DNA from 2 places in the Streptomyces sp. NPDC087440 genome. Region 2 is predicted to be linked to the other one. Evidence: predicted binding sites of a transcription regulator. Region 2 holds the regulator's gene; the other holds the start of a gene.

Region 1 (4,409 bases), on a different contig from region 2:
TTCTTCATGCCGTCCGTCGCGACCTCGTGGCCCTGGTAGATCACGGCGGTGGTGATGCCGTCCATGATCGGCGGGTCGGCCATCGAGACGCGCGGCAGCTTCGCGAAGTCGGAGTCGGCCAGGGCGTCCTTGAGTTCGGCCAGGTCCTTGGCGCCCATCCGGCCGGTCTTCGGCGGCTTCTTGCGGTCGAGGGTGGTGTAACTGCCGTCGTTGCTCACCAGCACGCTGCGGTGCCGCCCGTCGATGCCGCCGCTGACGGTGGCGGTCACGAGGCGCTCGCCCTGCGGGGGCAGGGACGCGGAGGGCTGGGGGTCGGTGGCGGGCGGAGGCGCGGGCGCGGGTGAGGTGGGGTCGCCGTTCGCGGGCGGAATGGTGGGAGGGGTGGCGGTGACGGGTGCCTGCGTGGAGGGCGGTGCCGTCACGGGTGTGCTCGGGCTCCCGGTGGGGGGCTCCTTGCCGTCGTCGCAGCCCCCCAGCAGCAGGGTGGTGCAGAGGGCGGCGGCGGAGATCGCCGCTGTCGAGACCGTCGCCGCCGTCGACCGCGCGGATCGAGTGGATCGCATGATGCTCCCGTCGTGTGCCGTGCCGTCTGATGCCGCTGGCTGAGGCTCTGACGTACGGACCACGCCTGCGCGTTCCCTTTCTGCGGGCCCCAGGTCGTCCCTGGGTGCGGAACACTCCCGTCCGGTGACCCCCAGGTAGCCCTCAGGCGGCCCTCAGGCGCGGAACACCCCCGTCAGCGGCGAGTGCCGGTGCCAGCCCAGCGTCGCGTACAGGGCCCGGCCGTCGTCCGTCGCGCCCAGCACGCAGTCCCGGGCCCCCTGCTCGGCCGCGTACGCCTGGAGGGTGCGCATCATCAGCGTGCCCAGGCCCCGGCGCTGGTGGAGGGGGTTCGTCTCCACCTGGTCCACCACCGCCGTGCGCCCCGTGACGGCCACCTGCCCGCGCACCCCGAGCGCACCGTCGGCCGCCAGCACCACGACCCGGGTCAGCCCGGCCCGGGTCCAGCTCCGCCGGGTGTAGCCGGCCGGCACCTCGGGGGCGGTCAGGTCCGGGGTGAGCGCGAGGGACATCAGGTGGCCCGGGGTGTCGTACTCCCAGCCCTCCGCCAGCCACGGCGCGATGTCCTGGGGCGGCTGGACGAACTTGATCCAGGTGCCCGGCGCGCTGTCCGCCCGCAGCACCTTGCGGACGGTCGCCTCGTCGGAGGCGTACGTGTCGAACAGGACGTGCCGGGTGACGGCCTTCGGCAGGCCGATGTCGATCGTGACGCCCCACGGCTGCGGCACCGGATCGGCGGTGCCGCGCGAGAGCGCCCAGCCCCCGGCCCAGGCGCGGACGGCGTCGTCGGTGGTGGCGAAGGCCATGGGATTCCCCCGGTGTAATAGTCACTGGTTGAGTTGGTCTATTACATCGCGTCGAAGGGGCGGGCGTCGACGGCTGATCGCTCAGAGCGAACACGGGTTGGGGAACACTGGAGCGCTCATATGCATTGAGTCCACATAGCTCAACTTCACTGCCCAAGGGGAGATCATGGCATCGACGTCCACACCGCTCACCCTGCCCGTGCTGCCGCTCGACGACGAGGTCGTGCTGCCCGGGATGGTGGTGCCCCTGGACCTGTCCGACACCGAGGTGCGCGCGGCGGTCGAGGCGGCACAGGCTGCCGTTCGTACCAACGGCAGCAAACCGCAGGTGCTTCTTGTTCCGCGCATCGACGGGACGTACGCCGGGACCGGCGTCCTCGGCACCGTCGAGCAGGTCGGCCGGCTGTCCGACGGCGACCCCGGCGCCCTCATCCGGGCCCGCAGCCGCGTCAAGATCGGCGCGGGCACGACCGGGCCGGGCGCGGCCCTGTGGGTGGAGGGGGCCCGGATCGAGGAGCCCGACCCCGACCCGCTGCCCGGCTCCGTCGCCGAGCTGGTCAAGGAGTACAAGGCCCTCGCGACGACCTGGCTGAAGAAGCGCGGCGCCTGGCAGGTCGTGGACCGCGTGCAGCAGATCGAGGGCGTCTCCGCGCTCGCCGACAACTCCGGGTACTCGCCCTTCCTGACCACCGCCCAGAAGGTCGAGCTGCTGGAGACCGCCGACCCGGTCGCCCGCCTGCGCCTGGCCCTGGCCGCCCTCAGCGAGCACCTCGCCGAGCAGGACGTCGCCGAGACCATCGCCAAGGACGTCCAGGAGGGCGTCGACAAGCAGCAGCGCGAGTTCCTGCTCCGCAAGCAGCTCGACGCCGTACGCAAGGAACTCCGCGAGCTGAACGGCGAGGCCGAGGGCGAGGAGTCCGACGACTACCGGGCCCGCATCGAGGCCGCCGACCTGCCGGAGAAGGTGCGCGAGGCCGCCCTCAAGGAGGTCGAGAAGCTGGAGCGCTCCAGCGACCAGTCCCCGGAGGGCTCCTGGATCCGCACCTGGCTGGACACGGTTCTGGAGCTGCCCTGGAACGAGCACACCGAGGACCAGTACGACATCCGCGGCGCCCGCGAGATCCTGGACGCCGAGCACGCGGGCCTGGACGACGTGAAGGAGCGCATCACCGAGTACCTGGCCGTGCGCAAGCGGCGTGCCGACCGCGGTCTTGGTGTGGTCGGGGGCCGTCGCGGGGGTGCCGTGCTCGCCCTGGTGGGCCCGCCCGGTGTCGGAAAGACCTCGCTCGGCGAGAGCGTGGCGCACGCCATGGGCCGCAAGTTCGTACGGGTCGCGCTCGGCGGCGTACGCGACGAGGCCGAGATCCGAGGGCACCGGCGCACCTACGTCGGGGCGCTGCCCGGGCGCATCGTGCGGGCCATCAAGGAGGCCGGGTCGATGAACCCCGTCGTCCTCCTCGACGAGATCGACAAGGTGGGGTCCGACTTCCGGGGCGACCCGGCGGCCGCCCTCCTCGAAGTCCTCGACCCCGCCCAGAACCACACCTTCCGCGACCACTACCTGGAGGTCGAACTCGACCTCTCCGACGTCGTCTTCCTCGCCACCGCCAACGTGCTGGAAGCCATCCCCGAGGCCCTCCTCGACCGGATGGAACTGGTCCGCCTCGACGGCTACACCGAGGACGAGAAGGTCGTCATCGCCCGCGACCACCTCCTGCCGCGCCAGCTCGACCGCGCGGGCCTGGAGCCGGGCGAGGTCACCCTCGACGAGTCGGCGCTGCGCAAGCTGGCGGGCGAGTACACGCGGGAAGCGGGTGTACGGAACCTGGAGCGCGCGGTGTCCCGGCTGCTGCGCAAGGTGGCCGCCCAGCACGAACTGGGCGACCGCGAGCTGCCGTTCGCGATCACCGACGGGGACCTCCGGGACCTGATCGGCCGACCGCACCACGTGCCGGAGTCCGCCCAGGACCCCGCCGAGCGGCGCACCGCCGTCCCCGGCGTGGCCACCGGGCTCGCCGTCACCGGCGCGGGCGGCGACGTCCTCTTCGTCGAGGCCTCCCTCGCCGACGCCGAGACGGGCGGCTCCGGACTGACCCTCACCGGTCAGCTCGGCGACGTGATGAAGGAGTCCGCACAGATCGCCCTCTCCTTCCTCCGCTCGCACGGCGCGGAACTGGAACTCCCCGTCGCCGACCTCAAAGACCGGGGCGTGCACATCCACTTCCCGGCGGGCGCGGTGCCCAAGGACGGGCCGAGCGCGGGCATCACCATGACCACCGCCCTCGCCTCCCTGCTCTCCGGCCGCCTGGTCCGCACCGACGTGGCCATGACCGGCGAGGTGTCCCTGACCGGACGCGTCCTGCCCATCGGCGGCCTGAAGCAGAAGCTCCTCGCCGCACACCGGGCGGGCGCCACCACGGTCGTCATCCCGAAGCGGAACGAGCCCGACCTGGACGACGTACCCGCCGAAATCCTTCAGAAGCTGGAGGTCCACCCGGTGACGGACGTCCGCCAGGTGCTGGAGATCGCCCTGGCTCCGGCGCAGGTGGCGGCACCGGTCGCCGCGTAACGACACCTCATGTGCGAGGGGCCGTACGGGAGTTGATCCCGTACGGCCCCTCCTGTCGCTCCCGTACCCGGTGATACAGATGGATGCCATGGACATCGGAATAACGCTGCCGCAGTACGGAACCCACGCCCGCGCCGACCTCATCGCCTCCTTCGCCCGCGACGCGGAGGAGATCGGCTTCGACTCCCTCTGGGTCGGCGACCGCGCCCTGACCCCGGTCGCCCCGAGTGACATCTATCCCGGGTACACGGCCGAGAGCCCGTACCCCGAGGGCTTCAAGAACTTCGTGGACCCGTTCGTCGCCCTCTCGGTCGCGGCGTCCGCCACCACCCGCGTCCGCCTGGGCACCAGCACCCTGAACGCCCCCTGGTACCCGCCGCTCCTCCTCGCCCGCAGCCTCACCTCGCTCGACCTCCTCAGCAACGGCCGCCTGGACCCGGGCTTCGGGATCGGCTGGATGCGGGACGAGTACA
Region 2 (4,409 bases):
GGACCAAGCTCTTCGGCCAGCGCGGCGTCCGGATGCGCAGCCTCTACCAGCACACCGTCCGCCACAGCTACGGCCTGCACGCCTACCTCGACCGGCTGCCCGACGTACAGCTGGAAGTGCGCACCCTCGACGAACTCATCCCCCGCCTGATGATCTTCGACCGGACGGTCGCGTACGTCCCCGTCCTACCGGGCACCCGCACCGCCCTGGAACTGCGGGACCCCCTCCTCATCGCCTTCCTGACCAGCACCTTCGACCGCTTCTGGCACCTGGCCGTCCCTCTGGACGAGCCCCTCCCCGCCGAAGCCGCCGACATCCGCCGCTCCATCGCCCGCCTCCTCGTCGAGGGCAACACCGACGAAGCCGTCGCCCACCGCCTCGGCCTCAACATCCGCACCTGCCGCGCCCACATCGCCAAACTCGCCACCTCCCTCGGCGGCACCACCAACCGCACCCAACTCGGCTACCTCATCGCCAGATCCGGCATGCTCGACGGTTGAACCCACCGTCCAGAGCACCGTCAGAGAACGGACAGGCCTTGAATCCGGAGCAGCGCCCCGCGCTCACCGTCCTGACCGGCAAGGACCAGATCGACGCAGCACTCGACCACGCGGCCGCCCAAGCCCACACGGAAGTCCTGACCATCCAGCCGGGCGGCGCCCGCAAGGCGAAGACCCTGGCCGACGCCCTGGTGCGCGCCGAGCCGACCATCGAGCGCAACGCCCGCATCCGCACGCTCTACCAGCACAGCATCCGCTACAGCTACGGCGTCTACGCCTACGCCGAACGCCTCCCGGCGCACTGCGAGATCCGCACCGTCGAACAACGCGTCGACCGCATGATGATCTTCGACGACACAGCCGCCTTCATCCCCGCCTCCCCCGGCCCCGAGATGGCCCTGCACATCCACCACCCCGCGCTCATCCGCTACTTCACCGAGGTCTTCGAACACCACTGGCAGTACGCCGTCCCCCTCACCGAGCCCCTCCCCCACCACACCACCGACCTCCGCCGCACCATCGCCCGCCTCCTCATCGAGGGCAACACCGACGAAGCCATCGCCCACCGCCTCGGCCTCAACATCCGCACCTGCCGCGCCCACATCGCCAAACTCGCCACCTCCCTCGGCGGCACCACCAACCGCGCCCAACTCGGCTACCTCATCGCCACGTCCGGCATCCTCGACGCCTGACCTGCACAAAGTCCCCGGAGTGCGCAACCCTCCGCCCCTCGGTACGGTCTCCAGAAGTGAGCCAGCAAGCCAGTCCCCTCCCGCCCGAAGGCCACGGCATGACCGACCTCACCAAGAACCACCCGCACCCCCCGGCGTCCCGCCCGCCCCTGGACGACCCCCTCTTCGGTGCCGTCACGGTGATCATCGCCCCCCACGCCCGCATCACCGTCTCGGGCCCGGCGATCCCCCGCACCGACCTCACCCGTACCGGCGGCATCGACGGCGCCGACACCTACAGCGCCATCGGCACCCGCTCCGCCACCCACCTCACCCTGACGGTGGACGACACCCCGGCCTCCATCACCCCGGGCAGGGGCCGCCTCCGCCGCTCCACGTACAAGATCGACGCCACCCACGCCGGCGTCCACTACCGCCTGGTCCCCACCTCGCTGAACACCAGCAGCTTCCTCCGCGACGGCGCGACCCTCGGCGAGTTCACCGCCGACGGCGACGAGACCGTCCTCGTGGAGTGGCGCGAGGACACCACCCCGCAGCCCGTGGACGCCTCCATCGGCTACACCCTCGCCGCGGCCTACGGCACGGGCGGCCAGCCGATGTGGCTGACCCTGGTCGACGTGGTCACCGACCTCATCCCCTGACGGGGGCACGCAGAAGGGGCCCGGGAGCAGTTGCTCCCGGGCCCCTTCGGTACGCGTACGGACTCAGTCCGACGACCGCTTCGGCCGCCACACCACCAGCGCACTCGTCTGCTGCACGTCCTGGTACGGGACCAGGTCGCGGCGGTACGAGGCGTGGACCTGGGCCTCGCGCTGCTGGAGGGCGGCGGCCGCGCCGTCCACCGCCGCCGAGAGTTCGGCGACGCGGGACTGGAGGGCGGCGACCTGGTTCTCCAGCTCGATGATGCGTTTGATCCCGGCCAGGTTGATGCCCTCGTCCTGGGAGAGGGCCTGGACCGTGCGCAGCAGCTCGATGTCGCGGGCGGAGTAGCGGCGGCCGCGCCCGGCCGTGCGGTCGGGGGAGACCAGGCCGAGGCGGTCGTACTGGCGCAGGGTCTGCGGGTGCAGGCCGGAGAGCTGGGCGGCGACCGAGATGACGTACACCGGTGACTCGTCGGTCAGCTCGTAGGGGTTTCGTCGTCGGCCGTCCATCGCTCTCTCCTACGCTCCCTTCGCGTCCTGGAAGAGTGCGGCCCGCGGGTCGGTGCCCGCCGTGGCCTCACGGTAGTTCTCCAGGGCTTCCCTGGCCTTGTCGTTCAGATCGGTCGGTACGGAGACCTCGACGGTGACCAGGAGGTCGCCGCGGGTTCCGTCCTTGCGGACCGCGCCCTTGCCGCGGGCCCGCATGGTGCGCCCGTTGGGCGTCCCGGCGGGCAGCTTGAGGGTGACCGGCGGTCCGCCGAGGGTGGGTACCTTCACCTCGCCGCCGAGGGCCGCCTCCGTGAAGGAGACGGGGACCGTGACGGTGAGGTTGTCGCCCTTGCGGCCGAACACCGGGTGGGAGTCGACGTGGACGACCACGTAGAGGTCACCGGCGGGTCCGCCGCGCTCGCCCGGCGTGCCCTTGCCACGCAGGCGGATGCGCTGGCCGTCGGTGACACCGGCGGGGATGCGCACCTGCATGGTGCGGGAGGACTTGGCCCGGCCCGAGCCCTTGCAGACGTCGCAGGGGGTCTCGGCGATGAGGCCGCGGCCCTTGCAGTCGACGCACGGGTCGGTGAGCGAGAAGCCTCCGCCGCCGCCGCGCGAGACCTGGCCGGTGCCGACGCAGGTCGGGCACACCCGGGGGGTGCCGTTCTTGTCGCCGGTGCCGGAGCACGCCTTGCAGGGGGCCTGGGAGGACATCCGCAGGGGGACCGTGGCGCCGTCGACGGCCTCGGTGAAGCTGAGGGTGACCTCGGACTCGATGTCCTGGCCGCGCCGAGGCTGCGTACGGGTGCCCGCGCCGCCCCGGTTGAAGAGGCCGCCGAACACGTCGCCTATGCCGCCGCCGAAGCCACCGGTCTGGGTGCCGCCCGCCGCGCCCCCGAAGAGGTCGCCGAGGTCGAAGTTGAACGAGCCGCCCGCCGCCCCGGGGCGGGGGCCGAAGCCCCCGCTGCCGAAGAGGGCGCGCGCCTCGTCGTACTCCTTGCGCTTCTTGGCGTCCCCGAGGACATCGTTCGCCTCGGAGATCTCCTTGAAGCGCTCCTCGGCCTCGGCGTTGCCCTTGTTGGCGTCGGGGTGGAACTCCCGGGCCAGCTTCCGGTACGCCTTCTTGATCTCGGCCTCGGTGGCGTCCTTGGGGACGCCGAGAACCTTGTAGTAGTCCTTCTCGACGAAGTCCTTCGTGCTCATTTCCTCGACGTCCCTCCTCTCGGACCCGTGATGCCGAGTGCGGTACTACCCCTTCTCGGGGTCACCGCTCTCCTTGTCATCGGAGTCTTCCGACTTCTCGGCCGCCGCCCCCGGCTGGGGCTCGGCCACCGCGACCCGTGCGGGACGGATCGTACGCTCGCCGATCCGGTAGCCCGGCTGAAGGATCGCCACGCAGGTCGTCTCGGTGACGTCCGGCGCGTACGAGTGCATCAGGGCCTCGTGGATCGTCGGGTCGAAGGGCTCGCCCTCCTTGCCGAACTGCTGGAGGCCCATCTTCGCGGCCACCGTTTCGAGCGATTCGGCGACCGACTTGAAGCCGCCGACCAGCTCGCCGTGCTCGCGGGCCCGGCCGATGTCGTCCAGGGTCGGGAGGAGCTCGGTCACGAGGTTCGCCGCGGCGATCTCCTTGACCGTGATCCGGTCCCGCTCCACGCGGCGACGGTAGTTCTGGTACTCCGCCTGCAGGCGCTGGAGGTCGGCCGTGCGCTCGGAGAGCGCCATCTTGGCCTGGTCCAGCTGGGCGGTCAGTGCGACGTCCTTCGCGGCGTTCGCGGCGTCGGCCGGGGCCGCCGAGCCCTCCTCCGGGGAGGAGGACTCAGCGGCCTTCGGCTCGGCGTCGTCCGCGCCGGAAGAGACGTCGGGCTTCTCCTCGAAGCCCGGAGTCTCCTCCGTCATCAGGCAGCGCCGCCCTTCTTGTCCTTCTCGTCGTCCACGATCTCGGCGTCGACGACGTCGTCGTCGGCGGCCTGACCGGCACCCGGGGCAGCACCCTCGGCGCCCGGGGCGCCCTGGGCCGCACCGGCGTCGGCGTACATGGCCTGGCCGAGCTTCTGGGACACGGCGGCGACCTTCTCGGTGGCCGT

Evidence for each region. Region 2 encodes HspR, which represses chaperone genes until heat shock. Its sites were predicted from a motif close to TTGAGNNNNNNNNNCTCAA; they were not measured.
Region 1: a site for HspR is predicted at 1,493-1,511, ahead of lon (endopeptidase La). Genes of this name have one in related genera too.

Annotation. Positions count from the first base shown of each region.
Region 1 is NZ_JBIUXN010000004.1:105,863-110,271, reverse strand. It holds gene ACIO3O_RS11555 (hypothetical protein) at 1-563, opposite strand, end outside; gene ACIO3O_RS11550 (GNAT family N-acetyltransferase) at 717-1,367, opposite strand; gene lon (endopeptidase La) at 1,534-3,936, shown strand; gene ACIO3O_RS11540 (TIGR03619 family F420-dependent LLM class oxidoreductase) at 4,025-4,409, shown strand, end outside.
Region 2 is NZ_JBIUXN010000002.1:541,936-546,344, forward strand. It holds gene ACIO3O_RS07285 (helix-turn-helix transcriptional regulator) at 1-500, shown strand, start outside; gene ACIO3O_RS07290 (helix-turn-helix transcriptional regulator) at 539-1,192, shown strand; gene ACIO3O_RS07295 (hypothetical protein) at 1,249-1,833, shown strand; gene ACIO3O_RS07300 (heat shock protein transcriptional repressor HspR) at 1,897-2,343, opposite strand; gene dnaJ (molecular chaperone DnaJ) at 2,353-3,525, opposite strand; gene grpE (nucleotide exchange factor GrpE) at 3,571-4,221, opposite strand; gene dnaK (molecular chaperone DnaK) at 4,221-4,409, opposite strand, start outside.